Regions from separate parts of the Vogesella sp. LIG4 genome, predicted to be linked through region 3. Evidence: predicted binding sites of a transcription regulator. Region 3 holds the regulator's gene; each other region holds the start of a gene.

Region 1 (7,871 bases), 350 kb from region 3:
CGTGGGCGCTGCGCCTCACCCTGCACGATGTGGCGCTGCGCGACCGTGACGGCAGCAATATGTTCAGCGCCGCGCGGCTGAACGTGGATGCCGAAGGGCTGCCGCTGCTGATCGGCCGCTTCCAGTTCTCCGACATCTCGCTGGATGCGCCGCACGTGTGGGCGGCGCGCGATAGCCAGGGGGTGTGGAACTGGAGCCGGCTGGTGCAGGACGCCAGCGGCCCGCCGCAGCCGAAGGAAGAGAAACCCTCGCAGCCGCCCAAGCTGCTGATCCGCATGCTGGCGCTGAACAAGGGGCAGGTGCACGTGCAGGATGCGCTGGCCGGCAACTTGCAGCGCCAGGTACTGCCGCTGGACTTCCACCTGCAGAACCTGTCCACCCTGCCGCAGAACCAGGGCCGCTACCAGTTGGCGGCGGAACTGGATGACGGCACCCGCCTGGCCTGGCAGGGCAGCCTGCTGTTGCAGCCGGTGCAGTCCGACGGCGTGCTGAAGGTGGACGGCCTGACGCTGAAGGGCATCTGGCCCTATGTGCATCCCTACCTGCAGCTGGACGCGCCGCAGGGCAAGCTGGCGCTGAACCTGCCGTATCACTTCGACCTGGCCGGCTTCTCGGCCAGTGTCTGGTCGCGCAATTTCAGTGCGCGGCTGGATGGCCTGGCGCTGGCGGCGCCGAAAACCGGCAGCCCGTTCAAACTGGCCAGCCTGACGGTGAGTGACGGCCAGTTCGCGCTGATCGGCAAACAGCTGAAGCTGGGCAAGGTCACCCTGGCCGGTGGTGAATTCGCTACCGTGCTGGATGGCAGCAACCAGCCGGACTGGCTGGCAGCCTTGCCGCCGGCGCCGGCCGCTACGGTACCTGCGGCCAGCAAACCCGCCGCCAAGGCAGAGCCGGGCTGGCAGGTGAGCGTGCCGCAGCTGCGGCTGGAAAACTGGCAGCTGGGAGCCACCCATCGCGGTTTTGCCGCCCCGCTGGCGGCCCGCCTGAAGCTGGACAGCCTGCAGGCCGGCATCAATCTGGATGCCAAGGGCGCGCTGAAAGTGAATGCTGCCACGCTGGCGCTGTCGCAACTGGCTGTAGCCAGCGGCAGCCAGCAGCCGTTCGCCCGCCTGGGCAGCCTGCAACTGGCCAGCAGCGAGCTGGACCTGGCGGCGCATCGCATCACCCCGGGTGACATCAGCCTGCAGGGCTTGCAGCTGGCCGCCAACCGCGACCGCCAGGGCCGCATCGACGTGCTGGAAGCGCTGCGTCAAACCTCCGGCAGCGGCAAGCCGGCGGCCGCCGCGGCGAGTGACAGCGCCGCGCCGACCTGGCAGCTGCGCTACCCGAGCGTGACCCTGGCCGGCGGCGATATCGGCTGGAAGGATGCCACCACCAGCACGCCGGTGGCGCTGCAGCTGACTGACCTTGCCGCCAAGGCCAGCGGCGACCCGCAGCAGGGCTGGGCGCTGCAGTTTGGCGGCGCGCTCGGCAAGGGCAAGCTGCAGCTGGACGCTACCGCTGCGGCCAACCTGCAGGACATCAAGGGCAAGCTGCAATCCAGCGGCCTGCCGTTGCAGGGGGTGGCGCCGTATGCGCTGGACAGCACCGTGCTGCGCTTTGGCGGCGGCGAGCTGTCCACCGATCTGGGCTTTGCCGTCAATGGCAAGCGCTGGCAGGCGGACGGCAAGGCGGCGCTGAACCGGCTCGCCCTGTTCGAGCCGGGGCGACGTGAGCCGCTGCTGGGCTGGCAGCAGCTGGCCATCAGCGGCATCAAGGCGCAGCCGGAGCGTGTCGCCATTGGCGATGTGCGCCTGGTGGCGCCACAGCTGCGGCTGATCCTGGACGAAAAGCGGGTGCCCAATTTTGCGCACCTGATGAAGCCGGCGCCGGCCACCGCCAAGCCGGTGGCCGCCAGTAAACCGGCCGCTGCCAGCGCGGCGCCGGTGGTGGACGTACGCGCCATCCGCGTGCGCGATGCGCGCATGGATTTTGCCGACATGGGCATGCAGCCGAGCTTCGGCACCCGCATCCACTCGCTGTCCGGTACCGTGCTAGGCCTGTCCAGCAAGCCGGGCCGCCGCGGCACGGTAACGCTGGATGGCCGCGTCGACCAGTTTGGCGACGTGCGCATCCGCGGCGCGCTGTCGCCGTTCGAGGTAACGCGCGACCTGGACATGACGCTGAGCTTCCGCAACATCCCGCTGGGCAGCCTCAACCCGTATTCGATCAACTTTGCCGGCTGGCAGATCACCGATGGCCGGCTGACCACCGATCTGCGCTACCTGCTGAAGGATCGCCAGCTTAACGGCGACAACCGCGTGGTGATCGACCACATCCAGCTGGGCAATGAAGTGCCCAACTACCAGGGCACCCGCCTGCCGCTGCGCCTCGCCGTGGCACTGCTGGAAGACAGCGACGGCCGCATCGACCTGGCGCTGCCGGTGGCCGGCAGCCTGGATCAGCCGGACTTCTCCTACGGCCACCTGGTGTGGCAGGCCTTCCGCAACATCCTGACCAAGATCGTTACCGCGCCGTTCCGCGCGCTGTTCGGCGGCCAGGGCTTTGATGCCATCTACACCGATGCCGGCGATGCGCGTATTCCGCCGCCGGAGCGCGAGAAGCTGGGCAAGCTGGCCGATCTGATGCTGAAGCGACCCAAGCTGGCACTGGCCATCGGCGGTGGCTACGACCCGGAGCTGGATAGCCGCGAACTGGCGCGCTACCGCGTGGACAGCGACATCCTCAAGCGTGCGGCCTACCAGCTGCAGCCGGATGAGCCGCTGCCGCTGCCGGACATGGGCGACCCGGCGATCCGCAAGGCGGTGGGCGATGTCTACGCCGCGCAGTTGGGGCGCTTTGCCTGGCTCAAACGCGTGGCCACCGAGAAAGACACTGCCGAGCGTGCGCAGGCCATGCGCAAGGAGCTGCTGGCGGCGCAGAAAGTGGATCAGGCGGCGCTGGCGGCACTGGCCAAGGCGCGCGGCGAGGCGGCGCGCAAGCTGCTGCTGCAGGACAAGCCGGAGCTGGAGGCGCGCGTCAGCGTGCAGGAGCCGGACAAGGTGAAGGCAGAGAAGGATGGGGTGCCGCTGCTGGTGAAACTGAAATAATGGCGCGGGCAGCCCTGTAGGGCGGGTTGGCTGTAAGCCATACCCGCGCGAAGCGGGCTAACCATGCGGGTATGAAGTTTCGGCTTAACCTGCCCTGCAACTATCTGCGTGTAGTGCATGCGGCCAGGCTGGGAAACCCGCCTGGCCGCAGTCGTTTGGCATGCTGCATTGCGGGCTGTTGCAGGCACGCCGCAAAGGGTTGGCCGCAGGCTGTCCTGCTGTACAGCTTTGATGGCTATCAATGCCATGGCCCGCTATATCTAGTTATATTTCAATTTTTCTGACACCACATCTAGCGGGGATGGCATGAACCGGGACAACAGCGCCGTGTTTGCGGAACAGGATATTTCGCGCGAAGTACTGCTGGAAAAGTACGCCAAGAACGGCGAACAATCAGTAAGTGAAGTGCGCCTGCGCGTGGCGCAGGCACTGGCCGCGCTGGAGCAGGACCCGCAGCGCTTCGCCCCGCTGTTCTACGAGGCGCTGGATGGCGGCTTCATCCCCGGCGGGCGCATCAACTCCGCCGCCGGCACCGACCTCAAGGCCACGCTGATCAACTGCTTCGTGCAGCCGGTGGGCGATGCGGTGTCGGAAGCCGAGAACGGCAAGGTCGGCATCTACGAGGCGCTGCTGCAGTCGGCCGAGACCATGCGCCGAGGCGGCGGTGTGGGCTACAACTTCAGCCGCATCCGCCCCAAGGGTGCGCGGGTGAAGGGCACCAACAGCCGCGCCTCCGGCCCGGTGTCGTATATGCGCGTGTTCGACCGCAGCTGCGAGACGGTGGAATCCGCCGGCGCGCGCCGCGGCGCGCAGATGGGCGTGCTGGACGTGAGCCACCCGGACATCGAAGCCTTCATCCACGCCAAGGACCAGGGCGACCTGGCCAACTTCAATATCTCGGTGGGTGTGTCCGACGCCTTCATGCAGGCAGTGGATGCCGATGGCGACTGGGAGCTGACCCATGCGGTGGCGCCGGCGTCCGACGCCTTCCCCGGCAGCTACCAGCGTGACGACGGGCTGTGGGTGTACCGCAAGCTGCGCGCCCGCGAGCTGTGGCAGCAGATCATGCACTCCACCTATGACCACGCCGAGCCGGGCGTGCTGTTCATGAGCAAGATCAACGCCGACAACAACCTGTCCTACTGCGAGGTGATCGAGTCCACCAACCCCTGCGGCGAACAGCCGCTGCCGGACTACGGCTGCTGCGACCTGGGCTCCATCAACCTGTGCAAATTTGTGCGCCAGCCGTTCGGCGAGGCGCCGAGCTTCGACTACAAGGCGTTCGAGAAGGTGGTGCGCACGTCGATCCGCATGCTGGACAACGTGCTGGACCTCACCGTGTGGCCGCTGCAGGAGCAGCTGCGCGAGGCGCAGAACAAGCGCCGCGTCGGCCTCGGCTTCACCGGCCTGGGCGATGCGCTGATCATGCTCAAGGTGCGCTACGACAGCGAACAGGGCCGCAGGTTGGCCGCAAGCATCTCCGAACACATGCGCGATGCCGCCTACGATGCCTCGGTGGACCTGGCCATCGAGAAGGGCGCCTTCCCGCTGTTCGATGCCGACAAATACCTGGCGGCGCCGCACTGCGCCAGCCGCCTGCCGGACAAGCTCAAGGCGCGCATCCGCAAGCACGGCATCCGCAACTCGCACCTGCTGTCCATTGCGCCTACCGGCACCATCTCGCTGGCCTTCGCCGACAATGCCTCCAACGGCATCGAGCCGCCGTTCAGCTGGTACTACACCCGCAAGAAGCGCATGGCGGACGGCACGCAGCAGGAATACCTGGTGGAAGACCACGCCTACCGCGTGTACCGCATGCAGGGCGGCGACACCAATGCGCTGCCGGATTACTTCGTCAGCGCGCTGCAGATGAGTGCGCTGGACCACATGCGCATGGTGGCGGCGGTGGCGCCGTACGTGGATACCGCCATCTCCAAGACCGTGAACGTGCCGGCCGATTACCCGTTCGCCGACTTCGAAAGCCTGTACCTGGAGGCCTGGCGCGCCGGGCTGAAGGGCATCACCACCTATCGCCCCAACAGCGTGCTGGGCTCGGTGCTGTCGGTGGAGCCGACGCCTGCGGCCAACCCTGCGCCCAGCCAGCAGCTGCCGCAGGACCTGGGCAACCAGAACGACCCGGACCGCCGCATCACGCTGAACACCGCACCCAGCCCGGCGCTGGCCAGCCTGAAGTGGCCGCACCGCCCCAAGCTCAAGCACGGCAACCCGTCGTGGACCTTTATGGTGGAAGGCGAGGAGGGCGACTTCGCGGTGATGGTCGGCCATATCGAAGGCCAGCAGCCGGGCGAAGCGCCGCTGCCGTTCGAATGCTGGGTCAACGGCGACGTGCCGCGCGGCCTGGGGGCGATTGCCAAGACGCTGTCGATGGACATGCGCTGCCGCGACCGCGCCTGGCTGGCCGCCAAGCTGGACGCGCTGGCCGCCACCCGCGGCGACCGCCACTACCGCGCCGAGCTGGGGGACGGCCCGGTGGGCAGCAGCGCCGCTGCCGCCGCGCTGGGCCGGGTGGTGAAATTCCGCGTCGAGCAATTGGGCGCGCTGAGCCTGGCCGACGGCGACGCCACTCCGGTGATGGACGCACTGTTCGCGCGCAAGGAGCCGAAATCCGGCACCGACGGCACTATCAGTTGGTCGGTGGATGTGAACAACCCGCAGACTGGCGACGACTTCGTGCTGTTCGTGAAGGAACTGGTGCTGCCCAACGGCCAGCGCCGGCCGTACTCGCTGTGGCTGGCCGGCCACTACCCGCGCGAGCTGGACGGGCTGTGCAAGATGCTCAGCCTCGACATGCGGGTGATCGACCCGGCGTGGATAGGCATGAAGCTACGCAAGCTGCTGAGCTATGCCGAGCCGCAGGCCGACTTCTTCGCCCGCACCCCGGGCAGCGACAAATCGCAGAGCTGGCCGTCCACCGAGGCCTACCTCGCGCGGCTGGTAATCCATCGCTATGCCATGCTGGGCATCCTCAGCGAGGACGGCGTGCCGGTGGAGGAAATGGGGGTGATGGTGCCGGAGCAGGGCGATCTGTTTGAAAGCGCGGTGGTGAACGTGGCAGCGGCGCCGATGGCCGGCAAGGCCTGCCCGGAATGCGGCAACCGCGCGCTGATCAAGAAGGACGGCTGCGAGTTCTGCACCGCCTGCGGCCACGTGGGCGCCTGCGGCTGAGCAGGTTTGCCATATGACAAAGCCGCCCCAAGGGGCGGCTTTTTGCTGCTTGCGGCCAACTGCCGCACAGACTCAGCAGCGGCCCTTCATACCCTGGCCGGGCGGGCAGAAGCCGCCGCGGTCATCGTAATAGTAGTGACCACGTTCGTCATCGTCGCCACGCCAGTGGTGGTGGCGATAGTAGTCGCCTTCGTACTCATAGACCGGCAGCACGATGCGTGGTGGTTCCAGCACGACGGGTGAGCGCAGTTGTACCCGAGCGGGTTCCACCACACAGGCGGACAGGCTGCCGGCGGCAATCAGGGCAAACAACAGGGCTTTCATGCTTCTTCTCCGTACAGGCATGCACCACCGGTGGGATGGGCATGTCGAGTTATCTGGTGCCTGGCGAGCGGGGCAGTGACTGTAAACCGGGTTGGCGGGTGGGGTGGCGACAGCAAGGGTGCCGCTTGTTGCCGCCATGCCCGGCAGCGCGGCCGCCTGGCAGGCGGACTGCACAACCGATGGCGCAGGCACTACGAGCATAAGCGAAGCGGGCGACTATCCCTAGTTGAATGCTGCTAAGGATTATTAAGCTTGTGTGTGCTTGGTGACGGCGGGCGGTGGAGCGGCGCTTACGGGGGCGTCAGCGCCTGGTTGATGCGCAGCAACAGCTGCTGGTTGGCCGCAGTGCGTGGCAGCGCCAGGTAGGTGTGGTTGACGGAGAAGACGCCCAGTTCTTCCAGCTGGTCGCCCATCAGCGGCGCGATGCTTTCGCGAATGCCGATCAGGTAGTCCAGCCGGCCCAGCCTGAGTTTTTCCACGTTCTGCGCATCACGGCTGGCCTCGTCGGCCTGCAGCCAGCCCTGCGCACGCGCATGGCTGAACGCCTCGGAATAGAACCAGCCGGACAACACGCCCACGCGCAGGCCGCCGAAGGTGCTGACATCGCTGTAGCGCGCGCGGTGGTCCGCCTTGCGGCCGTACACCGCCAGCACCTCGTTGTACAGCGGCTGGCTGTAGAGATAGCGCTTTTGCCGCTCCGGGTTGCTGTAGATGCCGGCCACGCCGTGGGTGCCCAGCGCCAGGTAGGCCAGCGCGCGTTTCCACGGCATGGCTTCGACGCTGATGACAATGCCGCTGCGGCGTGCCAGCGTTTGCAGCTGCTTGGCGTAGATGCCGGCCGGGCGGCCGCTGCTGTCGGCGTACATGAAGGGCGGATTGTTGGCGTCGATGGCGACACGCAGCTGTGGCGTCTGCGCCAGGGCAGACGCCGTAAGCAGGCAAGCGAACAGGCATAGCGTGGCAAGCAGACGGCGCAGCATTCCTCATCCTCGACAGGCGGCGGCTGGCCCGGGTGGGGCGATGCCCGGGCTGCCAGCCACTGTCCATGCTACAGGCATTCGCGCTGGCGGCACACCGTTGGGAACTTCGAAAAACTCCCGCTTGCGTCGCGATACTGTGTTGCTTGGAAATCAGGGTTTCTAGGCCCCCGTTAGACCGGTTTGCCGCCCGTGGCGCTCAGCCCTGCCACTGGCCGTGGTCGAAGAACTGGCGGTAGCGCTGCAGCCACGGCTGAATGTCGTAGCCGCCGGCGGCCAGCCAGCCGGCGTCGTA
Region 2 (7,871 bases), 460 kb from region 3:
TGCTTGTCAGACAAAGTATGGCGAGTGTCAACCAAGGTCAATCCCGGGCTGCAATCAGGGGGATTCCAGCAGCGCAAAGCGTTGCACAAACCCCGATAAAGCAGGCACTTGGCCAGCATGCGCCGGCCGCGGCCACGTGTAGTGGCTATCGATAAACACTGGCCGAATCCGCCTGCTTTGCAGTACCCTGCTGTGCATAACGAACTGTTGCATTGCAGGACAAGACCATGGACATCAAGCACTACATGAACGTTGTTGGCCAGGCCGCGCGCAAGGCCAGCCGCGCGTTGGCGCGGGCCGACGGCAACCAGAAGAACAAGGCGCTGCTGGCGATTGCCGACGCCATCGAACGCGACCTGGAGCGGCTGATTGCGGCCAACATGCAGGACCTGGACGCCGCCCGGCAGAACGGGCTGGAAGAGGCGCTGCTGGACCGCCTGACGCTGTCGGAGAAAACCGCGCGCGGCATGGCCGAGGGCCTGCGCCAGATTGCCGCGCTGCCGGACCCGGTGGGCGAGATGGACGACTTCACCTATCGCCCGTCCGGCATCCAGCTGGGCAAGATGCGCGTGCCGCTGGGCGTGGTGGGCATCATCTACGAGGCGCGCCCCAACGTGACCGCCGATGCCGCCGGCCTGTGCCTGAAATCCGGCAATGCGGTGATCCTGCGTGGCGGTTCCGAGGCCTTCCACAGCAACCAGGCGATTGCCGCCTGCGTGCACGAGGGCCTGCGCGTGGCCGACCTGCCGCCGCACGCGGTGCAGGTGCTGGAAACCACCGACCGCGCCGCGGTGGGCGAGCTGATCACCATGACCGAATACGTGGACGTGATCGTGCCGCGCGGCGGCAAGGGCTTGATCGAGCGCATCAGCCGCGATGCGCGGGTGCCGGTGATCAAGCACCTGGACGGCAACTGCCATGTCTACATCGACGACACCGCCAACCCGGAAAAGGCCTTCAACATCGCGCTGAACGCCAAGACCCACCGCTACGGCACCTGCAACACCATGGAAACCCTGCTGGTGCACACCGCCTTTGCCGAGTTCATCCTGCCGCGCCTGGCCGATGCCTACTGGCAGAAGGGCGTGGAGCTGCGCGGTTGCGAGCGCACGCGCGGCATCCTCGGCGACAAGGTGCTGGCCGCCACCGAGGCCGACTGGGAAACCGAATACCTGGCGCCGATCCTGGCCATCAAGGTGGTGGGTGGCCTCGATGACGCCATCGAGCACATCAACCACTACGGCAGCCACCACACCGACGCCATCGTCACCGAGGACTACAGCCGCGCGCGCCGCTTCCTGCGCGAGGTGGATTCCGCCAGCGTGATGGTGAACGCCAGCACCCGCTTCGCCGACGGCTTCGAATACGGGCTGGGCGCGGAGATCGGCATCTCCACCGACAAGATCCACGCCCGCGGCCCGGTGGGCCTGCATGGCCTCACCAGCCAGAAGTGGGTGGTGCTGGGCGACGGCCAGATCCGCAGCTGATCACCCGCCAGCCAGCCAGTTCGTGATCCACCCCGCCAGCTGGCGGGGTTTTCGCATCTCCCGCCAGAAGCATGTGAAAGGACCGCAGATGGTAATGCCCAGCGTGCCCGATACCCGCTCCAGCCTGCAGCAGGAGGTACAGGCCGTCTGTATCAAGCTGGTGGCGCGCCGCGGCCTGGTGGCCGGCTTGTCGGCGCCCAGTGCCGCCGTGCTGCTGTACTTCGTGCTGGACGAGGAGGGCATGCTGCCCACGGTGCCGTTCTGGTCGTGGTTTGCCTGCCTGTGCCTGGCGCTGTTCATCCAGCTGCTGGTGGATGCCTGGGTGCTGGTGCACAAGCCGGACGCGCGCATGCTGCAACGCTGGCCGCGCATCAACGCCGCCACCCTGGTGCTGGTGGGGCTGGCCTGGGGTAGCGCCGGCTGGTGGCTGCAGTCGCCATCGCCGCTGTTCACCATGATGCTGTACCTGGTACTGGCCGGGGTGGGTGCGCTGGTGATGATCGTGCAGTCCGCCTTCATGCTCAGTGTGGTGGCGGTGGAGCTGGCGCTGCTGCTGCCAGGCATGCTGCACGGCGTGCTGGGGGTTGGCCGCATGGCGCAGTACGTCGGTGTGGCCAGCTTTCTCTACTTCTGCCTGCTGTGCCTGTACGGCTGGGTGGTGCACCGCCAGCTGCGCCACGGCGTGCGTGCCAGCGTGCAGGCCAGCCTGCTCAACGAAGACCTGATGGCGGCCAATGTGCGCGCCGCCAGCGCGCTGGAAGCGCTCAAGCGCGAGCACAAGCAGCTGCAGCAGGCGCTGCAGACCATCGAGCGCATGGCGCACGTGGACGAGCTGACCCAGTTGCCCAACCGCCGCGCGGCCATGGCCGAACTCAAGCGGCTGGTGGAGGCCGATGCCACGGCAGCGCTGGTGTTACTGGATGTCGATCACTTCAAGCAGGTAAACGACAATCATGGCCACCATGCCGGCGATGCCGTACTGCGCGGCGTGGCCGAGCGGATGCTGGCCTGCCTGCGCCAGGACGACCTGCTGGCACGCTTTGGCGGAGAGGAATTCGTGCTGATCCTGCCGGATACCGAGCTGGCCGACGCGCACACCCTGGCGCAGCGGCTGTGCGACACACTGGCCGCGCAAGCCTTGCCGGTAGAGGGTGCCCGCCTGCCTGTTACCGCCTCGTTCGGTGTTACGCCGCATCACCCGGGCGAGGCGCTGCACGGCTGGCTGGCGCGCGCCGACGAGGCGATGTACCAGGCCAAACACGCCGGCCGCAACCGCGTTGCCCTGCTGCCGTGATGTGTTGGCCGCAGGCCACAGTGATGGCAGTCATTTGCCTCGTGATTAAAATATTTAACGACTTTGTTCCGCTGGTCGGAACTATGTACTTGTCTGCGAAACTGTATCGCGCATAATCCGGACAACAGCGCGGCTGTCGCGCCATGAACCTGACCAGGAGAACCGTCTGATGCAGCATCCCGTACCCAGCGCCGAACAGGCCCAGTGGCTTACTGCCAGTGGCGTGCGTGACGTCGAGCTGGCGTTTGCCGATGTCACCGGCTTTGCCCGCGGCAAGACCCTGCCGAGCAAGGCCTTCATCAAGGGGCAACAGCTGCGCATTGCGCGCGCCGTGGCCATCCAGTCTTGTGTCGGCGAGTTTCCCGACTACCGCTTCTACGGCGAGAACGATCCGGACGTCACCCTGCTGCCGGACATGAACACCCTGCGCCCGGTGCCGTGGGCCGATACCCCGCGCGCCCTGGTGCTGTGCGACAACGTGGATCACGACGGCAGCCTCAGCCCGCTGGCGCCGCGCAGCGCGCTCAAGGCGGTGCTGGCGCGCTACGCCGCCCGCGGCTGGCACCCGGTGGTGGCGCCGGAGCTGGAGTTCTACCTGTTCGCACCGGATGCCGACGCCGATGCCGCCTTCCGCAGCCCGGCGCTGCGCGGCGGCCGCAGCGAACGCGGTTTCGACGCCTTCAGCTTCAGCACCCTCAACGACCACGAAGCCTTCTTCGACGACATCTACCGCGGTTGCGAACAGCTGGGCATCGACACCGATACCTGGGTGCACGAGATGGGCCCCAGCCAGTTCGAGATCAACCTCAAGCACGGTGATGCGCTGGCGCTGGCCGACCAGACCTTCCTGTTCAAGACCCTGCTGAAGGAAACCGCACTGCGCCACGGCCTGCGCGCGGTGTGCATGGCCAAGCCGCTGGCCGGCGAGCCGGGCAGCTCCATGCACCTGCACCAGAGCGTGGTGGACGATGCCGGCCGCAATGTATTCAGCCAGGCCAACGGCGAAGCCAGCCATGCCTTCCACCACTTCATCGCCGGCCTGCAGCGCTACCTGGCCGAGCTGATGCCGTTGTACTGCCCCAGCGCCAACTCCTACCGCCGCTTCGTGAAGAACCTGGCGGCGCCGGTGAACCTGAGCTGGGGTGTGGACAACCGCTCGGTAGGCCTGCGCGTGCCAGTGGGCGGCCCGGAAGCCCGCCGCGTGGAAAACCGCCTGCCCGGCTGCGACGCCAACCCCTACCTGGCGCTGGCCGCCAGCCTGGGCGCCGGCCTGCTGGGCGTGGAAGAGGAACTGCAGCCGTCGGCCGCGGCGGTGGGCAATGTGTTCGCCAGCGGTGAAGACGTGAGCGAACTGCCGGCCACGCTGGATGCGGCACTGGCCGGCATGCGCGCAGGTACTGCCTGCAGCCGCTTGTTCGGCGCCGAATTCGCCGCCGCCTACGCGGCAGTGAAGGAGGTGGAGCTGGCCAGCTTCCACGGCGAGATCACCGCCTGGGAACGCCGCTTCCTCGCCATGCTGGCGTAAGCGGGGCTAGCGAATAGCAGTAGGGCGGGAGCCCCTTCGGGGCATTCCGCCACGATGCGGCCAACCTTTGAAAGGTTGGCCGCATTTTTCATGGGGTGCGCGGCTTGCCTGTCACCCCATCGCCCGGATAAGCCGCAGGCGCATCCGGGAACAATGAACCTCCCCGGATGCGCTGCGCTTATCTGGTCTACCCGCTTGTCCGCCGCGTAGCCGGTAAGGTTGGCCGCATGAACTTGCGGCCAACCTTCCAGCACAGCGGCGCGCGCACAGCTCAGCATCCGCATGGCATCAGCAGGCCGGCGCTGCGCTTGCTACAGTAAAAGCCAGTCTTGAAGCAGATCAAACAAGGCCGCATCGCCGCTTAGCATGTCCGGCCCGGCGGACCATAATGACAGCTTGCTAACCCACCCGAGGAATCCACCATGTACCGTCATCTGACCGTGGCGCTGGATGGCAGCCACAATGCCCGTCCGGCCTTGATCGAAGCCGTGCGCCTGGCCGCAGCCGCCAAGGCGCGCCTGTCGCTGGTGCACGTCATCAGCGTGCATGATTTCGCCATCGACAGTGTCGGGCTGCTGGACGTGCAGGCACTGCAGGAAGAAGCGCGCAAGCAGGGGCAGTTCATCCTGGACGAAGGGCGCGAGTATGCGCAGCAGCACGGGGTAGGCGATGTCAGCGCCCATCTGCTGGAAGCGCCGCAGGGCGGTGCTGATGCCGCCACCGTGCTGGTGGATTTTGCCGCCGGTGCCGCCTCCGACCTGCTGATTCTCGGCACCCACGGCCACCGCGGCTGGAAGCACCTGCTGCTGGGCAGCTTTGCCGAAGCGGTGCTGCGCCGCACCACGCTGCCGCTGCTGGTGGTGCGCAATCCGGAAGACGACGATAACCCGTCCGCCGGCACGGCAGCCTGAACGCGGGTAACGCCGCAATAGCAAACGGGGCGCTTATCGCGCCCCGTTTTGCGTGCTGACCGGCGTTCAGCGCCGGCGCGCGAACACGAAGAACTCGCGGTTGCCGTCGCCGCCCTTGATCGGGCTGTCGAACCAGGCCAGGCGTTCGAAGCCCTGCTCGGCGATAGCCTGGCTGATCTTGTCCTCCACGCCACGGTACAGCGACTCGTCGCGCACAATGCCGCCGTGGCCCAGGCCGTCGCGGCCCACCTCGAACTGCGGCTTCACCAGGCTCAGCAGGTAGCCGCCGGGGCGGATCAGCGGCAGCGCCGACGGGTAGATCAGCGTCACCGAAATGAACGACACGTCGCACACCATCAGGTCGAAGGGCTGGTCGTCGTTGGCCGCCAGCAGCGTGGCGTGGTCCAGTGCCCGCGCGTTCACGCCTTCGAAGTAGCGCACCCGCGGGTCGGCGGCGATGCGCGGCGCCAACTGGTCGTGGCCCACGTCCACTCCCACCACGCGCACGGCGCCATGCTGCAGCAGGCAGTCGCTGAAGCCGCCGGTGGATTGCCCCACGTCCAGCGCGCGCCAGCCGCGGATATCATCCAGCCCGGCTGCCGCCAGCGCGCCGGCCATCTTCAGCCCGCCGCGCGACACGTAGCGGTCGGCCTCGTCCGGCACGATGTCGAACACGGTGTCGTCCGTCAGCTTCTGGCTGGGCTTGGCCAGCGGCCGGCCGGCCACGCTGACGCGCCCGGCCTCGATCAACGCCTGCGCCGCGGTGCGCGACGCGGCAAGCCCTTGTTCCACCAGCAAAACATCCACCCGTTTCATATCCTGCATCCATCAGCGTGCGAAAACCCGCGCAAGGGTAGACGCAGACAAGGCTGGCCGCAAGCCGGTGGCAGTGCGATGATGGCGGCCGCAACGAGGAGGTAACGAGCATGGACGACAGACTGATACTGGAACCGCACGCCGCGCGCGTGCTGGGCGCGCTGATCGAAAAACAGGCGCTGACGCCGGACAACTACCCGCTGACGCTGAACGCGCTGCAGTCGGCCTGCAACCAGCTCACCAGCCGCGAGCCGGTGCTGAACCTGTCCGAGAGCGACCTCGCCGCCGCGTTGGACAGCCTGCTGGCGCAGAAACTGGTGGCCGAACGCCTGCCGGCCGGCAGCCGCGTGGCCAAGTACGAACATCGCCTCAATTACGCCTGGAACATCGACGGCGCCCGCCTGGCGGTGCTGGGCCTGTTGCTGCTGCGCGGTGCGCAGACCAGCGCCGAGCTGCGCAGCCGTGCCGGGCGCATGTACAGCTTCAGCGGCCTGGAAGAAGTGGAAACCGCGCTGAACGCGCTGGCCGACAAATACCCGCCGCTGGTGGAAAAACTGCCGCGCCAGCCGGGCGAGCGCGAGGCGCGCTGGGTGCACACCCTGCTGCCTTACGACGCCACGCTTGCGGCCAACCCTGTGACCACGGGCGGCAGCGCCGGGCTGGAGGCACGGGTGGCCGAGCTGGAGGCGCAACTGGCGCAGCTCATGCAGCGGGTGGCACAGCTGGAACAGGACTGGCAGGCATGAGCGAGCAGCAAAGCATTCGCCTGTCCAAGCGCATGGCCGAACTGGGGCTGTGCTCGCGCGGCGAGGCGGACGATTACATCGCCCAGGGCCTGGTGCTGGTGGATGGCAAGGTAGTGGACGTGCTGGGCAGCCGCGTGCTGCCGCAGCAGCAGATCGAACTCATCGCCGGCGGGCCGCGCGAGCAGCCGGAGCGGGTGAGCATGCTGCTGCACAAGCCGGCCGGCATGGACGAAACCGGGCTGCTGCCGCAGCTGGTGCCGGCGCAGCGAGCCGCCGAGGACGCCAGCCAGCTGGTGTACATGCGCAAGCACCAGCACCGCTTGCAGTGGTTTGGTGCGGTACGGGGCGGCGAAAGCGGCCTCACGGTGGCAACGCAGGACGGCAAGCTGGCGCGCCAGCTGCAGGCTGGCGACTTCGAGCAGGAATGGCTGGTGAACCTGGCGATGCCGGTATCCGATGCGGTGCTGAAGGCGCTGCAGGGCGGGGTGGAGCTGGATGGCAAACAGCTGCGCGCCGGCCGGGTCAGCCGCCAGAGCGAGCGCCAGCTGTGCGTGGTGCTGAAGAAGCCGGCGCCGGGCATGATTGCCGCCATGTTGGCCGCAAGCGGGCTGCGCGCGGTGGAATGCCGCTGCATCCGCATCGGCCGCGTGCGTCTGGGCAAACTGCCGGCAGGGCAGTGGCGTTACCTCACCGCGCTGGAAAAATTCTAGCGGGCACCTCGCAAACCTCCCGCTTTCGTTGCGATACTGCGTTGCTCACGAAAAATCCCTCCTTACATATCAACCATATGCGGCGTCGGGATTTTTCATTCGCGCCTTGTCTCGCTTAGAAATCGGGGTTTTTCGAGGCGCCCTACGATGAAAGAAAAACAGGCCACCGGATCTCGGTGGCCTGCTTGCTTTCTGTCGCTGGCTGGCTCAGTCCTTGCGCGCCAGGCGGTCTTCCTCGAACACGGCGAAGGTTTTCTTGGCCGGTTCGATCACTTCCCACACGCCTTCGAAGCCGGCGGGAATCACAAAATGCTGGCCTGCAACGATCTCGACGACGGAACCGTCGTCACCATGCATGCGCACATGACCTTCCAGCAGAGTG
Region 3 (7,871 bases):
ATGGCCATCTCGCTGCTGGCCTATGTGATCCTGGACGGCTACGACCTGGGGGTGGGCATACTGCTGCCGCTGGGCAGCGACGGCCAGCGCGACACCATGATCGCCAGCATCGGCCCGTTCTGGGATGCCAACGAGACCTGGCTGGTGCTGGGTGTGGGCCTGCTGCTGGTGGCCTTCCCGCTGGCGCACGGCATCATCCTGGGCGAGCTGTACCTGCCGGTGGCGCTGATGCTGCTGGGGCTGATTCTGCGCGGGGTGGCGTTCGACTTCCGCGTCAAGGCGCAGGCGCATCACCAGCCGGCGTGGAACACCGCCTTCGCCGCCGGCTCGCTGTTGGCCGCATTGAGCCAGGGCGTGATGCTGGGGCGCTACCTTACCGGCTTTGCACCCGGCGCCGCCGCCTGGGGCTTTGCGCTGCTGGCCGGTGCCGGGCTGGCTGCCGGCTACGTGTTGCTGGGGGCGAGCTGGCTGATCATGAAAACCGAGGGCGAGTTGCAGCAGCGTGCCACGCGCTGGGCGCAGCGTGCGCTGCTGGGTACCGGCCTCGCGGTGCTGCTGGTGTCGATTGCCACGCCGCTGGCCAACCCGCGCATCGCTGCCAAGTGGTTCGTGCTGCCGGACTTCCTGCTGCTGTTGCCGCTGCCGCTGGTGAGCCTGGCGCTGTTCGTGCTGCTGGCGATGAGCCTGCCCAGGCTGGCAGCCCGCCAGGCCGCCGGGCGCGACAACTTCTGCTGGCTGCCGTTTGCCGCCACGGTGGGCATCGTGCTGCTGGCGTTCTGGGGGCTGGCCTACAGCGTGTTCCCGCAGATCGTCATCGGCCGGCTGGACATCTGGCAGGCAGCCAGCGACCCGGAGGCGCTGTGGGTGATCCTGGCTGGCGCCGCGGTGGTGCTGCCGGCCATCATTGCCTACACCGTATTTGCCTACCGCGTGTTCTGGGGCAAGGCGCGCGGATTAAGCTATTCCTGAGTGGCAAACATTGCGCCAACGCAAAAGGGCAGAAGAAATTCTGCCCTTTTTTTCATGGGCTTACGCACGACTGTGCGCCTTGTTGCGCTGCGGCGATACAAACGGTTACCGCTATGCTGACGGCTTGATTTGCATCAAAGCCCCTAGTGTGAACGGGGGTATGATCGCCTCATTCGGATTGAATGCCGGGTAGCCGGAGGGAGAGCATCATGGAACTGTGGAAACAACTGCTTTCAGATGATGTAGGTCGACTGAGCATCATCGTCATCAGCGTTACAACCGTCATCGTCAGCGTCGTGGTGAGTTACTTCATCAAGAAAGCCAAGTCGCACGACGACGAGCAGTAAGGCCGCCGGCGGCCTAAGCCGGCAAAGATCCTCTTGATGTGTGTGTGTTTGGGGGTACGGTGGTGGGCCGTACCCCTTTTTTTTTTTTGCGCGGCTACAGCCAGCCGTGCCGCCAGCACGCCTCATCCATCAGCTCGCGCCAGGGCAGGGTGCAGCGGCGATGCGTCCACACTGCTTCCAGCGTGATGCGCAGCACCTTCCGGGTGTCGAAGGCGTCATGCTCCACCTTGACTACCATGAAGTGTTTTTCCGGCTGCTGCGGAGTAACGGCGGTCCATTTACTGCCGTGCAGCGTGTGAGGGTCGATCGGCATGGCGCTTGGAGGCGCCGGCACGGCCGGCAGTTCCCGAATGCACAAAGCCCCCGGCGGTATTAGCGCACGGGGGCTTTGCTTTGCCGCGTTGCGGCGTGCTTACTTCACGTGTTGCGCGATGATGGGCAGCAGCTGGCCCAGTACTTTCGGCGGCGCGGCCACGATGTCGCCGCTTTCGAACCAGGTCTGTTCACCCTGGAAGTCGGTAACCATGCCACCGGCTTCCTGCACGATCAGGCTGCCCGCAGCGATATCCCACGGCTTGAGGTTGAATTCGAAGAAACCATCCACGCGGCCGCAGGCCACGTTGCACAGGTCCAGCGCGGCGGAGCCTTCGCGGCGGGCGCCGGCGGTTTTCTTCAGCACGTCCTTGAGAATGTCGAGGTGGGTGTCCAGCATGCTCTGGTCTACTACCGGGAAGCCGGTGGAGATCAGGCATTCGTTCATGTTGATGCGCTTGGATACGCGGATGCGGCGGTCGTTCAGGAACGAGCCCACGCCACGGCTGGCGGTGAACAGATCGTTGCGGTTCGGGTCATACACCACGCCCTGCTGGATCTGGCCCTTGTGTGCCAGCGCGATGGAGATGCAGTACTGCGGGTGGCCGTGAATGAAGTTGGTGGTGCCGTCCAGCGGATCGATGATCCACTCGTATTCGGCGGCGCCAAGGCCGGAAGCGCCGGACTCTTCTGCTAGAATCCCGTGCTTCGGATACGCATCCAGAATGACCTCAATGATCGCCTGTTCGGCAGCACGGTCCACTTCGGAAACGAAGTCGTTGTGCTTTTTGTTTTCGACGCGAATGGTGTCCAGGTTCAGCGATGCGCGCTGGATCACATTGGCGGCACGGCGAGCGGCTTTTACCGCGACATTGAGCATAGGATGCATTGACGGCCTCACAATAGGAAATAGGCAATCGTTGTCCGCCTTGCGGCCAACGCCTGCCGTAAACTGTCTGGGTTAAGGAGCGACAAAACCCCGCCGCGGTGGCGGGCGTTTCGGAAAGACCCGCGATTCTACGCAAAAACACCCAATGAATAAACCCCAAGTACCTGATTTTTTGAAGAACATTCGCGTCGTGCTGGCGCGTCCCAACCACCCGGGCAATATCGGTTCGGCGGCGCGGGCGATGAAAACCATGGGCCTCACCCGGCTGTACCTGGTGGAGCCCAAGGTGTTCCCGTCCGAGGAGGCCGACACCCTGGCTTCCGGTGCGGTGGACGTGCTGCAGACTGCCATCGTGGTGCCCACGCTGGCCGCGGCGCTGGCCGACGTGACCGTGGCCTGCGCGCTGACCAGCCGCCGCCGCGAACTCACCACGCCGCTGTCCACCCCGCGCGAAACCACGCCGGAGCTGATCGCCCGCGCGCGTGAAGGCGAGCAGGTGGCGCTGGTGTTCGGCAACGAGACCTTCGGCCTGTCCATCGAGGAAGTGGAGCAGTGCAACCGGCTGGTGACCATTCCCGGCAACCCGGACTACTTCTCGCTCAACCTCGCCATGGCGGTGCAGGTGATGACCTACGAGCTGTTCAGCCACACCGGCTTCACCGTCGACTACCTGAAGCCGGACGGCAACAGCGCCACCCAGGGCGAGGTGGACGGCATGGTGGACCACCTGGACGCCACGCTGGAAGACATCGGCTACTACCGCCGCCGCAACAGCGAACGCATGATCCGCCGCCTGCGCACCATGTTCCATCGCGCCGGCCTGCTGCGCGAGGAGATCGACATCCTGCGCGGCTTCTACAAGCAGGCGCAGCGTCTGGCCGGCAAGGAGCAGGGCGGCGACGGGGGCGACAGCGCATCATGAACAGGGTACCTCGAGAAACCCGGATTTCTAAGCGAGACAAGGCGCGAATGAACAATTCCGACGCAGCATATGCTTGATATGTAAGGAGGAATTTTTTATGAGCAACGCAGGATCGCGACGAAAGCTGGCGTTTTCCGAGGTGCCCGACTATCGCCACCGGCTGGCCGAACCTTACACGGCACTGCGCTGCCAGCCGGTGCGCGATCTTGCTTTCCTGCTCACCGCCGCGGCGCCGTGGCATAGCGGCGCCGAAATCGACTGCGCGCGCCTGCTGGGGCCGCAAGGTTGGCCGCAGCTCACGGCGCTGGATGCCGCACCGCAGCCGCTGCTGGACTGGCTGGCGGCGCGGCCCACGCGGCGGCTGGGCGTGTATGCCGAGCAGCTGCTGGCGTTCTGGTTCACCCATGCGAGCCACATCGATTGCGTGGCGGCCAACCTGCCGCTGGCCGAGCACGGCCGCAGCGTCGGCGAATTCGACTTCCTGCTGCGTGTCGATGGCCAGCCGCTGCACCTGGAGGCCGCCAGCAAGTTCTACCTGCAACTGGATGATGCCGGTGGCGAGCTGGTCGGCCCCAGTCTGCGCGATGCCTGGCCGCTGAAATACCGCAAGCTCGCCAGCCAGCTGGCGCTGAGCTGTCACCCGGCGGCGCAGCTGCCCGCCGGTTTTGCCGGCTGCCCGGCCTACAGCCGCCTTACCGGCTGGCTGTTCTACCCGGGGGCACCGCGGCCGCAATTCCCGTGCAATAGCGACGCCTGCTGCGGCTGGTGGCGGCATTTGTCCGCGGCCTGGCCGCAGCACAGTGCCGACAGCCGCTGGCTGCTGCTGCCGCGGCTGAGCTGGCTGGCGCCGGCGCGCGCCGCCGCCGAGGCGGTGCTGACCCTGCCGCAGCTGCGCGCGGTACTGGCCGAGGCCGACGGTGCGCGGCTGGTGGCCGAACTGGTGCCGGGCGCGGATGGCGACTGGCACGAAATCGCCCGCGGCTTCGTGGTGCGCGATGACTGGCCGCTGCCCGGCATGCTGGTCGAACTGCAGCGCACGCTGGCCGCCTCGTGAGCGCGGCATGAAAACCCTGCTGTTCGTCTACGCCAGCCAGAGCGGCCACACCCACGCGCTGGTGACGGCTGCCGCCGCGGCGGCCGGTGGCGAGGACAATGTGGCGGTGCGGGTGCTGCCGGCACTGCAGGCCGGTATCGACGACCTGCTGGCCTGCCAGGCGCTGGTGCTGGCCACGCCGGAGAACTTCGGCTACATGGCCGGTGCGCTGAAGGATTTTCTCGACCGCACCTTCTACCCGGCGCAGGGCAAGGTGGAGGGACTGCCGTACGCGGTGATCATCAGTGCCGGCAACGACGGCCAGGGTGCACTCACCGCCATTCGCCGCATCGCCAGCGGCTACCCGCTGCACGAGGCATTGCCACCCTTGCTGGTGAAGGGGGAGGTGACGCCGCAGGTGCTGGCGGAGGCCGCCGAACTGGGCGCCACGCTGGCGGCGGCGTTGTCGATAGGCATGCTGTAGGGCGGCAGCCTCACGAGGTGTTCCACCGCCATGCGGCCAACCTTGTGCGGAGCTGTTTTGCCGGTGCTGCCATGGGTTTTGGGCGTGCCACAACGTTGGCCGCAAGCTTGTAGGGCGGGTAGAAGCAACGCTTCATACCCGCGTGCAGCGTTCCCATCGCGCGGGTATGGCCTGCGGCCAACCCGCCCTACGGCAGGTTTCACCCGACAATTCCATTGCATAGGCCGGATTACGTTTTCTCCTCCCCCGCAAGTCCGCCCAAAACAAAACGCCCCGCATCGGCGGGGCGTTGGATCTGCACGGCTGGCGCTCAGCGCAGGGTGTTGGCCTGCGCGCAGCCGGCCACCAGTGCCTTCAGTTCTTCCGGCTGCAGTACCTGGATGTGCTTGTGGTCCACTTTCAGCCAGCCCTGCTGCTGGAACTTGGACAGCGTGCGGCTGACGGTTTCCAGTTTCAGGCCCAGGAAGCTGCCGATTTCCTCGCGGCTCATGCGCAGGATGAAGTCGAAAGCGGCAAAGCCGCGTGCCGACAGACGCTGCGACAGGTTGAGCAGGAAGGCGGCCAGGCGCTCTTCGGCTTTCATATTGCCCAGCAGCAGCATTACCGACTGGTCGCGCACGATCTCGCGGCTCATCAGGCGGAAGAAATGGTGCTGCAGGCTGGGAATGTCGCGGCCCAGGGTCTCCATGCGGTTGAACGGCAGCTCGCACACCTCGCTGTCTTCCAGCGCAATGGCGTCGCAGCCGTGCTGGCTGGTGGAGATGCCGTCCAGGCCCATCAGCTCGCCGGACATCTGGAAGCCGGTTACCTGCTCGCGGCCGTCCTGGCTGGAGACGCAGGTTTTGAAGAAGCCGGTACGCACGGCATATAGCGAACGGAAGCCCTCGCCGGAGTGAAACAGGTACTCGCCACGCTTCAGGCGGCGGCTCTGGCGGATCACCGCATCAAGCTGGGCCATTTCTTCGCGGTTGAGGCCAACCGGCAGGCAGAGTTCACGCAGACTGCAATTGGAGCACGACACTTTCAGCGTGTGCAGGGTGGGGGATTGCTCGGTCATGGTTTCCGGATTCGCAAGGCTGGAGGCTTGACTTGACGCGTGTCAAAGCGCGGCAAGTGTCAATTAGCGCAAATTTACCAGCCCACCACCAGTTTTCCAAGCAAGAACAGCTATGACACCCACCACACCGTTTATGCCGACCCAGTGTATTTTCGATCGGGAGCTTATCGAAAAGCTTGAAGGTTCCGGCCCGCGCTACACTTCCTACCCGACTGCAGACCGTTTTCATGGCGGTTTCGGCGTGAAGGATTACGAACACTGGTTGCAGCAGCACGCCATCGGCGCCAGCCACCGGCCGATCTCGCTGTACGTGCACGTGCCGTTCTGCAACACCATCTGCTACTACTGCGGCTGCAACAAGATCATCACCAAGGACAAGAGCCGCGCCGACCAGTACCTGGATTACCTGGAAAAGGAAATTGCGCTGGTGGCGGGGCGCCTGGGCTACCGCGAGAAGGTGATCCAGCTGCATTTTGGCGGCGGCACGCCCACCTTCCTGTCCGACGAGCAGCTCAGCCGGGTGATGGCGGTGATCAACAAGTATTTCGAGCTGCTGCCTGACGGCGAGTTTTCCATCGAGATAGACCCGCGCAAGGTTGGCCGCGACACCGTGCTGCACCTGGGCCGGCTGGGCTTCAACCGCATGAGCGTGGGCATCCAGGATTTCGACCCGGCGGTGCAACAGGCGGTGAACCGCATCCAGAGCGAGGAAGAAACCCTCACCGTGATCGACGCCGCGCGCGAGGCCGGCTTCAAGTCGGTGAGCGTGGACCTGATCTACGGCCTGCCGCTGCAGAACGCCGAGTCGGTGCGCCGCACCGTGGACAAGGTGGTGGCGATGAACCCGGACCGCATCGCGCTGTACAACTACGCGCACCTGCCCAGCGTGTTCATGCCGCAGCGTCGCATCAACGAGGCCGATCTGCCCAGCGCCGCGCACAAGCTGGATATCCTGCAGCACTCGGTGCAGCAGCTTACCGATGCCGGCTACGTGTTCATCGGTATGGACCACTTTGCCAAGCCGGATGACGAGCTGACCCGCGCGCTGCAGCAGGGCCGTTTGCAGCGCAACTTCCAGGGCTACTCCACCCACGCCGACTGCGACATGATCGGCCTGGGCGTGTCGTCCATCGGCAAGGTCGGCCCGTGCTATTCGCAGAACGAGAAGGACATTGATGCCTACTACGCGGCGCTGGATGCCGGCCACCTGCCGGTGCTGCGCGGCATGACGCTGACCCAGGACGATATCCTGCGTCGCAGCGTGATCCAGTCGCTGATGTGCCGCTTCTCGCTGTCGGTGGAGGCGATCGAGGAAACCTTCGGCATCAATTTCGCCAATTACTTTGCCGACGAGCTGCCGCTGATCCGCGAGTTCCAGCACATGGGCCTGCTGACCTTCGACGGTGATTTCCTGATGGTGGCGCCCAAGGGCCGCTTCCTGATCCGCAACATCGCCATGGTGTTCGACCGCCACCTGCGCGAGCGCGAGACCAAGGCGCGCTACTCCAAGACCATCTGAGCGCCTTGCGCCAGTAAAAAAGCCCGGCAGTTGCCGGGCTTTTTGTGTTTCTGGGATTGGCCGCAGGGCTCAGACGCGTGCCTGTAGCCCCATGCGATGCAGCACCACCAGCGCCTCGGCGGTGGGGCTGGCCACCACGTCGGCCAGGGTGTAGCGGTCCAGCACGGCAAAGAATGCCCGCAGCGCTTCGTCCAGTACGCCCTTGAGGCGGCAGCGCCCGCGCAGGAAGCACGGCGGCTCGGCGCAGTCGATCAGGTCGCCGATGTCTTCCAGCGTGCGGATCACCTCGCCCAGCCGGTACTGACTGGCCGCGCGTGCCAGCGCCAGGCCGCCACCCTT
Region 4 (7,871 bases), 1.2 Mb from region 3:
GCGACATTGAGTAGTTTTACTTACACGAAAAATATATATACATATTGAAGTATCTACCTATTAGATAGAAAAATTAACAGATATTTCCAACCAGGCCGGCCTCCCCACCGTGCCACCCCGTGGAGTGACCCGCCATGACCCACCCCGTACCTACATTCCTGGGCCGCCTGCTGCCCGCCAGCCGGCGAAAGCAGATGGCGTCGCCGTTGCTGGAGCAGCACAGCGACGCCGTACTCGTGCTCGACGCGCAACAGAACATCCGCTACGGCAATGCCGCCGCCGCCAGCCTGCTGGGCATCAGCCGCCAGCAGCTGCCCGCCACGCCGCTGGCGCGCCTGCTGCCCGAGCTGCCGGACGCCGCCACCGTGGCGCGCGACGGCAGCCGCGCGTACCCGCTGCAATGCGCTGACGGCAGCCGCCGCTGGGTGCAGCTGTCGCAGGCCGAACTGAATGGCGAACGCGTGCTGTTCCTCAAGGACGCCAGCGCGCAGCACGAGCACGGCGAACGTGCCGAGCAGGCGCTGGAACAGGCGCTGGACGCGGTGGTGAGCATCGACGAGCGCAACAACGTCACCTTCTTCAACCGCGCGGCGGAAACGCTGTGGGGCTACCGCCGCGACGAGGTGCTGGGCCGCAACGTGAAGATGCTGGTGCCCAAGCTGCACCAGCCGCAGCACGACCACTACGTGGACAGCAACCGCAGCAGCGGCCAGGACAAGATCGTCGGCACCAGCCGCGACGTGGAGATCGAGCGCAAGGACGGCAGCCGGGTGTGGGGCAACCTGTCGCTGTCCAAGATCCGGCTGCAGGACCGCATCGTCTACACCGCCTTCGTGAAGGACATCAGCCGCGAACGCGCCGCGCGCGAGGTCATCAACCAGACGCTGGAGCAGGCGCAGGACGCGGTGGTCACCATCGACAGGCACAACAACGTCACCTTCTTCAACGCCGCCGCCGAACGGCTGTGGCGCCTGTCGCGGCAGGAGGTGCTGGGGCAGAACGTGAAGATGCTGGTGCCGATGGCCATCCAGCCCAATCACGACAACCTGGTGAACGCCAACCGCAGCACCGGCCACGACAAGATCGTCGGCACCAGCCGCGAGGTGGAAATCGAGCGCCGCGACGGCAGCAAGGTGTGGGCCAGCCTGTCGCTGTCCAAGGTGCAGGTTGGCGACGACATCACCTACACCGCCTTCGTGAAGGACATCAGCCGCGAACGCTCGGCGCGCGAGGTCATCAACCAGACGCTGGAGCAGGCGCAGGATGCGGTGGTGACCATCGATCACGATAACAAAGTGACCTTCTTCAACCGCGCGGCGGAAAAACTGTGGGGGCTGGAGCGGCGCGAGGTGCTGGGCCAGAACGTGAAGATGCTGGTGCCGATGGCGATCCAGCCCAATCACGACAACCTGGTGAATGCCAACCGCAGCACCGGCCACGACAAGATCGTGGGCACCAGCCGCGAGGTGGCAATCGAGCGCCGCGACGGCAAGACGCTGTGGGCCACGCTGTCGCTATCCAAGATCATTCTCGACGACGGCATCGGCTACACCGCCTTCCTGCACGATGTCAGCACCGAGCGCGAGGCGCGCGCCGCCACCGACCACGCCATGCGCGCGGTGATGCATTCCAGCAGCCAGATCGGCCAGATCGTCACCGTGATCAACGATATTGCGGCGCAGACCAATCTATTGTCGCTGAATGCTTCCATCGAAGCGGCGCGGGCCGGCGAGATGGGCCGCGGCTTCGCGGTGGTGGCGGATGAAGTGCGCAAGCTCGCCAACCGCTCCGCCGAATCCGCCGAATCCGCCGGTGAAATCGGCGGCCTGGTGGATGCCACCAAGCAGCGGGTGGGCGAGCTGGCGGATTCGCTGGAGCTGCTGGCACGCTGAGCGTGCGGCCAACCTTCAGGCCGGGGCGTGCTCCGGCTTGCGGGCGCCCAGCTGGCTCAGCAGCACGCTGGCCACGATCAGCGCGGCACCGCCGACATTGCCGGCCGTCATCGCCTCGCCGGCCAGCCAACCCACCACGCCACCCCACACCGGCTCCATCGCGTAAATGATGGTGGCGCGGGTGGCCGGCACCGTGCGCTGCGCCCAGTTGATCATCACCTGGATCAGCGCCGTGGTGCAGCCCAGCCCCAGCACGCACAGCAGCAGCACCGGGTGCCATTGCGGCAGCGCCTCGCCGGAGACCAGCGCCGACCCCAGCGACAGCAGTGCCACGGTCAGCAACTGCACCAGCGCCATGCGTCGCGCGTTGCAGCCCACGGCAAAGTGGCTGATCAGGCAGATTTCCAGCGCAATGGTCAGCGTGGAAACCAGCGTGAGCGTCTCGCCCAGCCCCAGGTGGATGCTCAGGCCATTCACCCCCGCCAGCAGCAGCAGGCCGATAAAGGCCAGCAGGATGCCGCCCCAGGCCGCCAGGCTGGGGCGCTCGCGGAACAGGATCAACTGCAGCAGCGGCACCAGCGGCACGTACAGGCCGGTGAGGAAGGCCGAGGTGCTGCTGGGGATATAGGGCAGGCCCAGGGTCTGCAGGTTGTAGCTACCGTACAGCACCGCCCCCACCGCCATGCCGCCCAGCCACTCGCCACGGGTAATGTTGCGCAGCTCGCGTCGGCACAGCAGCAAGGCCAGCAGCGATGCCACGCAAAAGCGCATGCCGACGAAACTGAAGGCGCCGGCCCAGTGCAGCGCAGTCTGCACCGCCAGGAAGGAGCCGCCCCACAGCATGGTGACCACCACCAGGGACAGGTCGGGTAGCAGGGAACGGGCAGGCGGGCTGGCGCTGGCGCTGGCGGCAAGGGTGGACATGGTATGGGCTCGGGTGTAGGGTGAGTGCTCGATCCTGTGCACTATAGTGCACATATCTATAAGTGAGCAATATACTGCACAATGAATGATCACTCTACGCAGCAAGTGTGCAACCACGTGGCGCACAATCTGCGCGATGCACGCCAGCGCCTGGGCTGGAGCCAGGAAAAACTGGCCACCGCCGCCGATGTCAGCCGCCGCATGCTGGTGAATATCGAAGCCGGCGCCAGTAATGTGAGCATCGCCACCCTGGACCGGCTATCCGGCGCGCTGGGGCTGACCTTCTCCGAACTGGTGCGCCCGCCGGGCAGCGAGGCGCCGGTGCGGGTGTGGCAGGGCAACAGCCAGGACAGCCACGCCACCCTGCTGCACAGCCTGGCGTTGCCGAACTGCACGCTGGAGCTGTGGCAGTGGCAGCTGGCGCCCGGCGACAGCTACCAGGCCACGCCGGACCCGGCCGGCTGCGGCGAGATCGTGGAGGTGTACAGCGGCACGCTGCAGCTGCGCTATGCCGACACCGCGCTGACGCTGCTGGCCGGCGCCACCGCCGGCTACAGCACCGGGCAGGGCTACCGCTACCACAACCCGGGGCGAACCCTGTTGCGCTTCCAGCGCAGCATCGTGATGCCGGCGCCGCTGCTGCCGTGATGCGGCCAACCCTGCTGCCACGCAGCATGCCAAGGGTATTTTCAGGGGCTTGATACACATCAATTAACACCAGATGGTGCGTTCATACAATTCTCCAAACACAAGATATTGGAGCAAACATGAACGCACGCCCCAGCCACCACGTCGATGCCGTCAGCAGCATCAACGAATACCTGTCCCGTGCCGACTGGCGGGTACAGGCCAATGCCAACCAGGGCTACAGCCTGGGCGGCATGATCCTCAACATCGCCGGCAAGCTCACCGCCGAGTACTGGCTTAACGAGGTGTTTCCGGCCGAAGCCGCCAGCGCTCACCGCCACGGCGACCTGCACATCCACGACCTGGACATGCTGTCCGGCTACTGCGCCGGCTGGTCGCTGCGCACCCTGCTGCAGCTGGGCTTTGCCGGCGTGGGCGGCAAGGTGGAATCCGCGCCGCCGCGCCACCTGTCCAGCGCCTGCGGCCAGATCGTCAACTTCCTTGGCACGCTGCAGAACGAATGGGCCGGCGCGCAGGCGTTCAGCTCCTTCGATACCTACCTGGCGCCGTTCGTGAAAAAGGACGCGCTGAGCTACGCGCAGGTGCGGCAATGCATGCAGGAGCTGGTCTACAACCTGAACGTGCCCAGTCGCTGGGGCACGCAGACACCGTTCACCAACCTCACCTTCGACTGGGTCTGCCCGGAAGACCTGCGCGAGCAGATTCCGGTGCTGGGCGGCGAGGAGATGCCGTTCCGCTACGGCGACTGCGCGGCGGAAATGGCGCTGATCAACCGCGCCTTCATTGAGGTGATGCTGGCCGGCGATGCCTGCGGCCGCGCCTTCACCTTCCCCATCCCCACCTACAACATCACCCGCGACTTCGACTGGTACGGCGACAACACCGAGCTGCTGTTCGCCATGACCGCCAAGTACGGCCTGCCCTACTTCCAGAACTTCGTGAACTCCGAACTGGAGCCGCACATGGTGCGCAGCATGTGCTGCCGCCTGCAGCTGGACCTGCGCGAGCTGATGAAGCGCGGCAACGGCCTGTTCGGCAGCGCCGAGCAGACCGGCTCGGTAGGCGTGGTCACCCTCAACTGCGCACGCCTGGGCCACCGCTTTGCCGGCGACGAGGCCGCGCTGCTGGCCGAGACCGACCGTCTGCTGAACCTGGGCCGCGAGGTGCTGGAAGCACGCCGCCGCGTAGTGCAACAGCACATCGACGGCGGGCTGTACCCGTACACCCGCCACTTCCTGGGCAGCCTGCGCAACCACTTCTCCACCCTGGGGGTGAACGGCATCAACGAGATGATCCGCAACTTCAGCGCGGATCAGCACGACATCACCAGCGACCAGGGCCACGCCTTCGCCTGCCGCTACCTGGACCACATCCGCGCGCGCATGGTCGAGTTCCAGCAGGCCACCGGCCACCTGTACAACCTGGAGGCCACGCCGGCGGAAGGCACCACCTACCGCTTCGCCCGCGAGGACAACAAGCGCTACCCCGGCATCCTGCAGGCCGGCACGCCGCAGCAGCCCTACTACACCAACTCCAGCCAGCTGCCGGTGGGCTTCACCGACGACCCGTTCGAGGCGCTGCTGCGCCAGGACGAGCTGCAGCGCAAATACACCGGTGGCACCGTGCTGCACCTGTATATGAGCGAGGCGGTGAGCAGTGCCGACGCCTGCCGCCAGCTGGTGCGCCGCGCGCTGGAAAACTTCCGCCTGCCCTACATCACCATCACCCCGACCTTCTCGATCTGCCCGAGCCACGGCTACCTGTCCGGCCGCCACGACTACTGCCCGAAGTGCGATACCGAGCTGATCGAGAAAAAGCGCCGCGCCGCCTGCTGCGACTAAGCAGCACCGGCTCCGCAGCAAAAAACCATGCCCACCGCCGCCATGCGGCCAACCTGAAAGGAAACCCCATGCAGAACCAGCAAGCCATTGAACTGAAAGACGAAGAACGCACCCGCTGCGAGGTATGGACGCGGGTAATGGGCTACCACCGCCCGGTAGCCTCGTTCAACACCGGCAAGCAGGGTGAATTCCATGAACGCCGCCACTTCGACCAACAGCGCGCCGGCTGAGCGCGCCCGCATCGGCGGCTGGCAGCCGTTCTCCGCCTGCGACTGGCCGGGCCGGCTGGCCGCAGTGGTGTTCCTGGCCGGCTGCCCGTGGCGCTGCGGCTACTGCCACAACCCCGCGCTGCTGCAACGCCGCCACGGCCACCACCGTTGGCCGCAGCTGCGCGAACAGCTGCAACGCCGCCGCGGCCTGCTGGATGGCGTGGTGTTCTCCGGCGGCGAGCCGCTGTCCGACCCCGCCTTGCCGGCACTGCTGGCCGAGGTGCGGGCACTGGGCTTCGCCACCGGCCTGCACACCGCCGGCGGCTACCCGCACCGGCTGCAGCGGGTGTTGCCGCTGCTGGACTGGGTGGGGCTGGACATCAAGACCCAGCCCGGCCGCTACGCCGCGCTGACCGGCAGCGGCGGCAGCGGCGCCCGCGCCTTCGCCTGCCTCGACCTGCTGCTGGCGCACGGCACCGCCTTCGAATGCCGCAGCACCATCCACCCGGCACTGCACAACGACGCCACCCTGCTGCAACTGGCTACCGACCTGGCCCGCCGCGGCGTGCGCCGCTACGCCTGGCAGCTGCTGCGCCCCGGCCCGCAGCTGCCGCAGCCGTTCGCTGCCATCGCAGCAGGTTGGCCGCAAGCCGGCTTGCAGCAGCAGGTAGCGGCGATGTTCGAGCACTTCGAGGTGCGATCGGGATAGCAGGGCACCGCCAGGGAAAATAACCGGCTCATGCGCGGTTTTTTGCTCATTGCGGCATTGCCACGCTGCCCGGCGCAAGCGTAAGGGCACCTCGAAAAAACCCGATTGCCAGCGAGACAAGGTACGAACGCAACTACCTACGCGACATCTGGTGGATATGTCGGAAGGAGCAGTCGTGCGCAATACAAGCATCGCAACGCAAGCTGGAGTTTTCGAGGTGCCCGTCAGCGAGTGGGGGATGCTCACTCACGCCCGGCATATATCGGGCTGGCGACCCCCATAGTGCTTCATTGTTTTGGCGCGATATTGAGCTTGAACCATTTCTCGCTCAGTTTTTTTACCGTGCCGTCCGCCAAGGCGGCCTTGATTGCCACATCAAACCTGGCCTTCAAATCCGTGTCGGCCTGCCGGAAGCCAAGCGCCTCCCCCACACCCCAGATAGGGCCGCCGATTTTTGGCCCGGTAAACGCCAGGGTTTTATTATCCGGCCTGGCAAAAGCCGAAACAAAGTAAGTGGCATCGTCAAAAGCGACATCAATGCGGCCAGCCTGCAGGTCCATATCATGTTCCGCCGCTGTCTTGTACTCGCGAATGCTGGCAACTTCCTTGAAGTTGGTATAAATGAACGGTGCAAACGCGGTGCCCGTCTGGATACCAATGGTTTTACCTTTCAATTCCTTGCGCAGTAGATCCATGGCCGGCTTATCCGTCGCTGCCCGCCCAGTCAGGCTAATCTCCTTGCCCGTTCCGCTCAGGTTGGCGGAACGTCCGTTTTTCAAGGCGGCAAACACTGCCGGCGTACTGGCATAGGGCACGGAGAAGGCTATCTCTTTTTTGCGCTCCTCCGTCACCGCCAAACCGTCCATGATCACATCGAACTTGCCCACTTTCAGCCCGGCAATCATGCCGTCCCAGTCCTGAGCGATCAGCTTGCACTTCACTTTCATGCGGGCACAGAGATTTGCGGCCAACTCCGGCTCGAAGCCACCCAGCGACCCATCCGGGTTGGTCAGATTCCACGGCTCGTATGCGCCCTCCAGCGCAATGGTGACGCTTTGCCAGTCCTTGGCCTCCGCCTGGCCGGATAGCACTGAAGTAGCCATGGCGGCCATTAATGCCAGCGTTGTTGCAGACAGTTTGGGTGCATGCATGTCTCGTTCTCCGATGTGTGTTACGAGCGTGTTGTCCAGCCAATGGACTGGGCCGTTTCTGCCGCGGCACAGGGAACCTGTTTACGGCTTGATTTTTTGGAACCGGGGCGGTGCGCCAGCTAGCTACTGCCGGTCACTGCCACAAAAAACACCACCTTGAATTGAGTAATCTCAATGTACATAAATTAATTCTTTACCACAACAGACGAAATTGTTATGGTTGCCATAGATTTTCTTTTGAAAGAACAAGTCATGGCCGCTCTTCCTCCACTCAATGCCGTCAAGGCTTTTGAGGTTGCCGCGCGTACCGGCAGTTTCGTGCTGGCCGCGGCAGAACTCTGCGTTTCTTCCGCGGCAATCAGCCAGCAAGTACGCAATCTGGAGACATTCCTGGGGAAGCAATTGTTTGTGCGCAATGGCAATCGCATCACGCTGACGGATGCAGGCCATGCCATTTACCCGCAAACCTCGCGTGCGCTCAGTGATATTGCCGCGAT

The links. Region 3 encodes FNR, which switches genes on or off when oxygen is low (the NO sensors DNR and NnrR bind a similar motif). Its sites were predicted from a motif close to TTGATNNNNATCAA; they were not measured.
Region 1: PSELUDRAFT_RS00295 (adenosylcobalamin-dependent ribonucleoside-diphosphate reductase) is a predicted target of FNR. The motif match lies at 3,318-3,331, and genes of this name have one in related genera.
Region 2: PSELUDRAFT_RS04175 (universal stress protein) is a predicted target of FNR. The motif match lies at 4,636-4,649, and genes of this name have one in related genera.
Region 4: PSELUDRAFT_RS07700 (ribonucleoside triphosphate reductase) is a predicted target of FNR. The motif match lies at 3,514-3,527, and genes of this name have one in related genera.

What each region holds. Positions count from the first base shown of each region.
Region 1 is NZ_LT607802.1:59,120-66,990, reverse strand. Features, by position in the region: gene PSELUDRAFT_RS00300 (DUF748 domain-containing protein) at 1-3,089, shown strand, start outside; gene PSELUDRAFT_RS00295 (adenosylcobalamin-dependent ribonucleoside-diphosphate reductase) at 3,396-6,275, shown strand; gene PSELUDRAFT_RS00290 (hypothetical protein) at 6,348-6,599, opposite strand; gene PSELUDRAFT_RS00285 (ABC transporter substrate-binding protein) at 6,890-7,579, opposite strand; gene PSELUDRAFT_RS00280 (PLP-dependent cysteine synthase family protein) at 7,776-7,871, opposite strand, start outside.
Region 2 is NZ_LT607802.1:867,018-874,888, reverse strand. Features, by position in the region: gene PSELUDRAFT_RS04190 (glutamate-5-semialdehyde dehydrogenase) at 228-1,487, shown strand; gene PSELUDRAFT_RS04185 (GGDEF domain-containing protein) at 1,582-2,781, shown strand; gene PSELUDRAFT_RS04180 (glutamine synthetase family protein) at 2,951-4,306, shown strand; gene PSELUDRAFT_RS04175 (universal stress protein) at 4,729-5,217, shown strand; gene PSELUDRAFT_RS04170 (TlyA family RNA methyltransferase) at 5,284-6,033, opposite strand; gene PSELUDRAFT_RS04165 (YceH family protein) at 6,144-6,779, shown strand; gene PSELUDRAFT_RS04160 (RNA pseudouridine synthase) at 6,776-7,489, shown strand; gene PSELUDRAFT_RS04155 (cupin domain-containing protein) at 7,697-7,871, opposite strand, start outside.
Region 3 is NZ_LT607802.1:410,853-418,723, reverse strand. Features, by position in the region: gene PSELUDRAFT_RS02005 (cytochrome d ubiquinol oxidase subunit II) at 1-969, shown strand, start outside; gene PSELUDRAFT_RS02000 (DUF3149 domain-containing protein) at 1,179-1,316, shown strand; gene PSELUDRAFT_RS01995 (TIGR02450 family Trp-rich protein) at 1,411-1,629, opposite strand; gene PSELUDRAFT_RS01990 (inositol monophosphatase family protein) at 1,729-2,517, opposite strand; gene PSELUDRAFT_RS01985 (RNA methyltransferase) at 2,663-3,439, shown strand; gene PSELUDRAFT_RS01980 (DUF1853 family protein) at 3,537-4,493, shown strand; gene PSELUDRAFT_RS01975 (flavodoxin family protein) at 4,501-4,956, shown strand; gene fnr (fumarate/nitrate reduction transcriptional regulator Fnr) at 5,267-6,013, opposite strand; gene hemN (oxygen-independent coproporphyrinogen III oxidase) at 6,126-7,532, shown strand; gene PSELUDRAFT_RS01960 (Rrf2 family transcriptional regulator) at 7,602-7,871, opposite strand, start outside.
Region 4 is NZ_LT607802.1:1,632,158-1,640,028, reverse strand. Features, by position in the region: gene PSELUDRAFT_RS07715 (PAS domain S-box protein) at 135-1,892, shown strand; gene PSELUDRAFT_RS07710 (DMT family transporter) at 1,908-2,816, opposite strand; gene PSELUDRAFT_RS07705 (helix-turn-helix transcriptional regulator) at 2,898-3,464, shown strand; gene PSELUDRAFT_RS07700 (ribonucleoside triphosphate reductase) at 3,584-5,305, shown strand; gene nrdD (anaerobic ribonucleoside-triphosphate reductase) at 5,374-5,535, shown strand; gene PSELUDRAFT_RS07695 (anaerobic ribonucleoside-triphosphate reductase activating protein) at 5,498-6,223, shown strand; gene PSELUDRAFT_RS07690 (transporter substrate-binding domain-containing protein) at 6,511-7,374, opposite strand; gene PSELUDRAFT_RS07685 (LysR substrate-binding domain-containing protein) at 7,591-7,871, shown strand, end outside.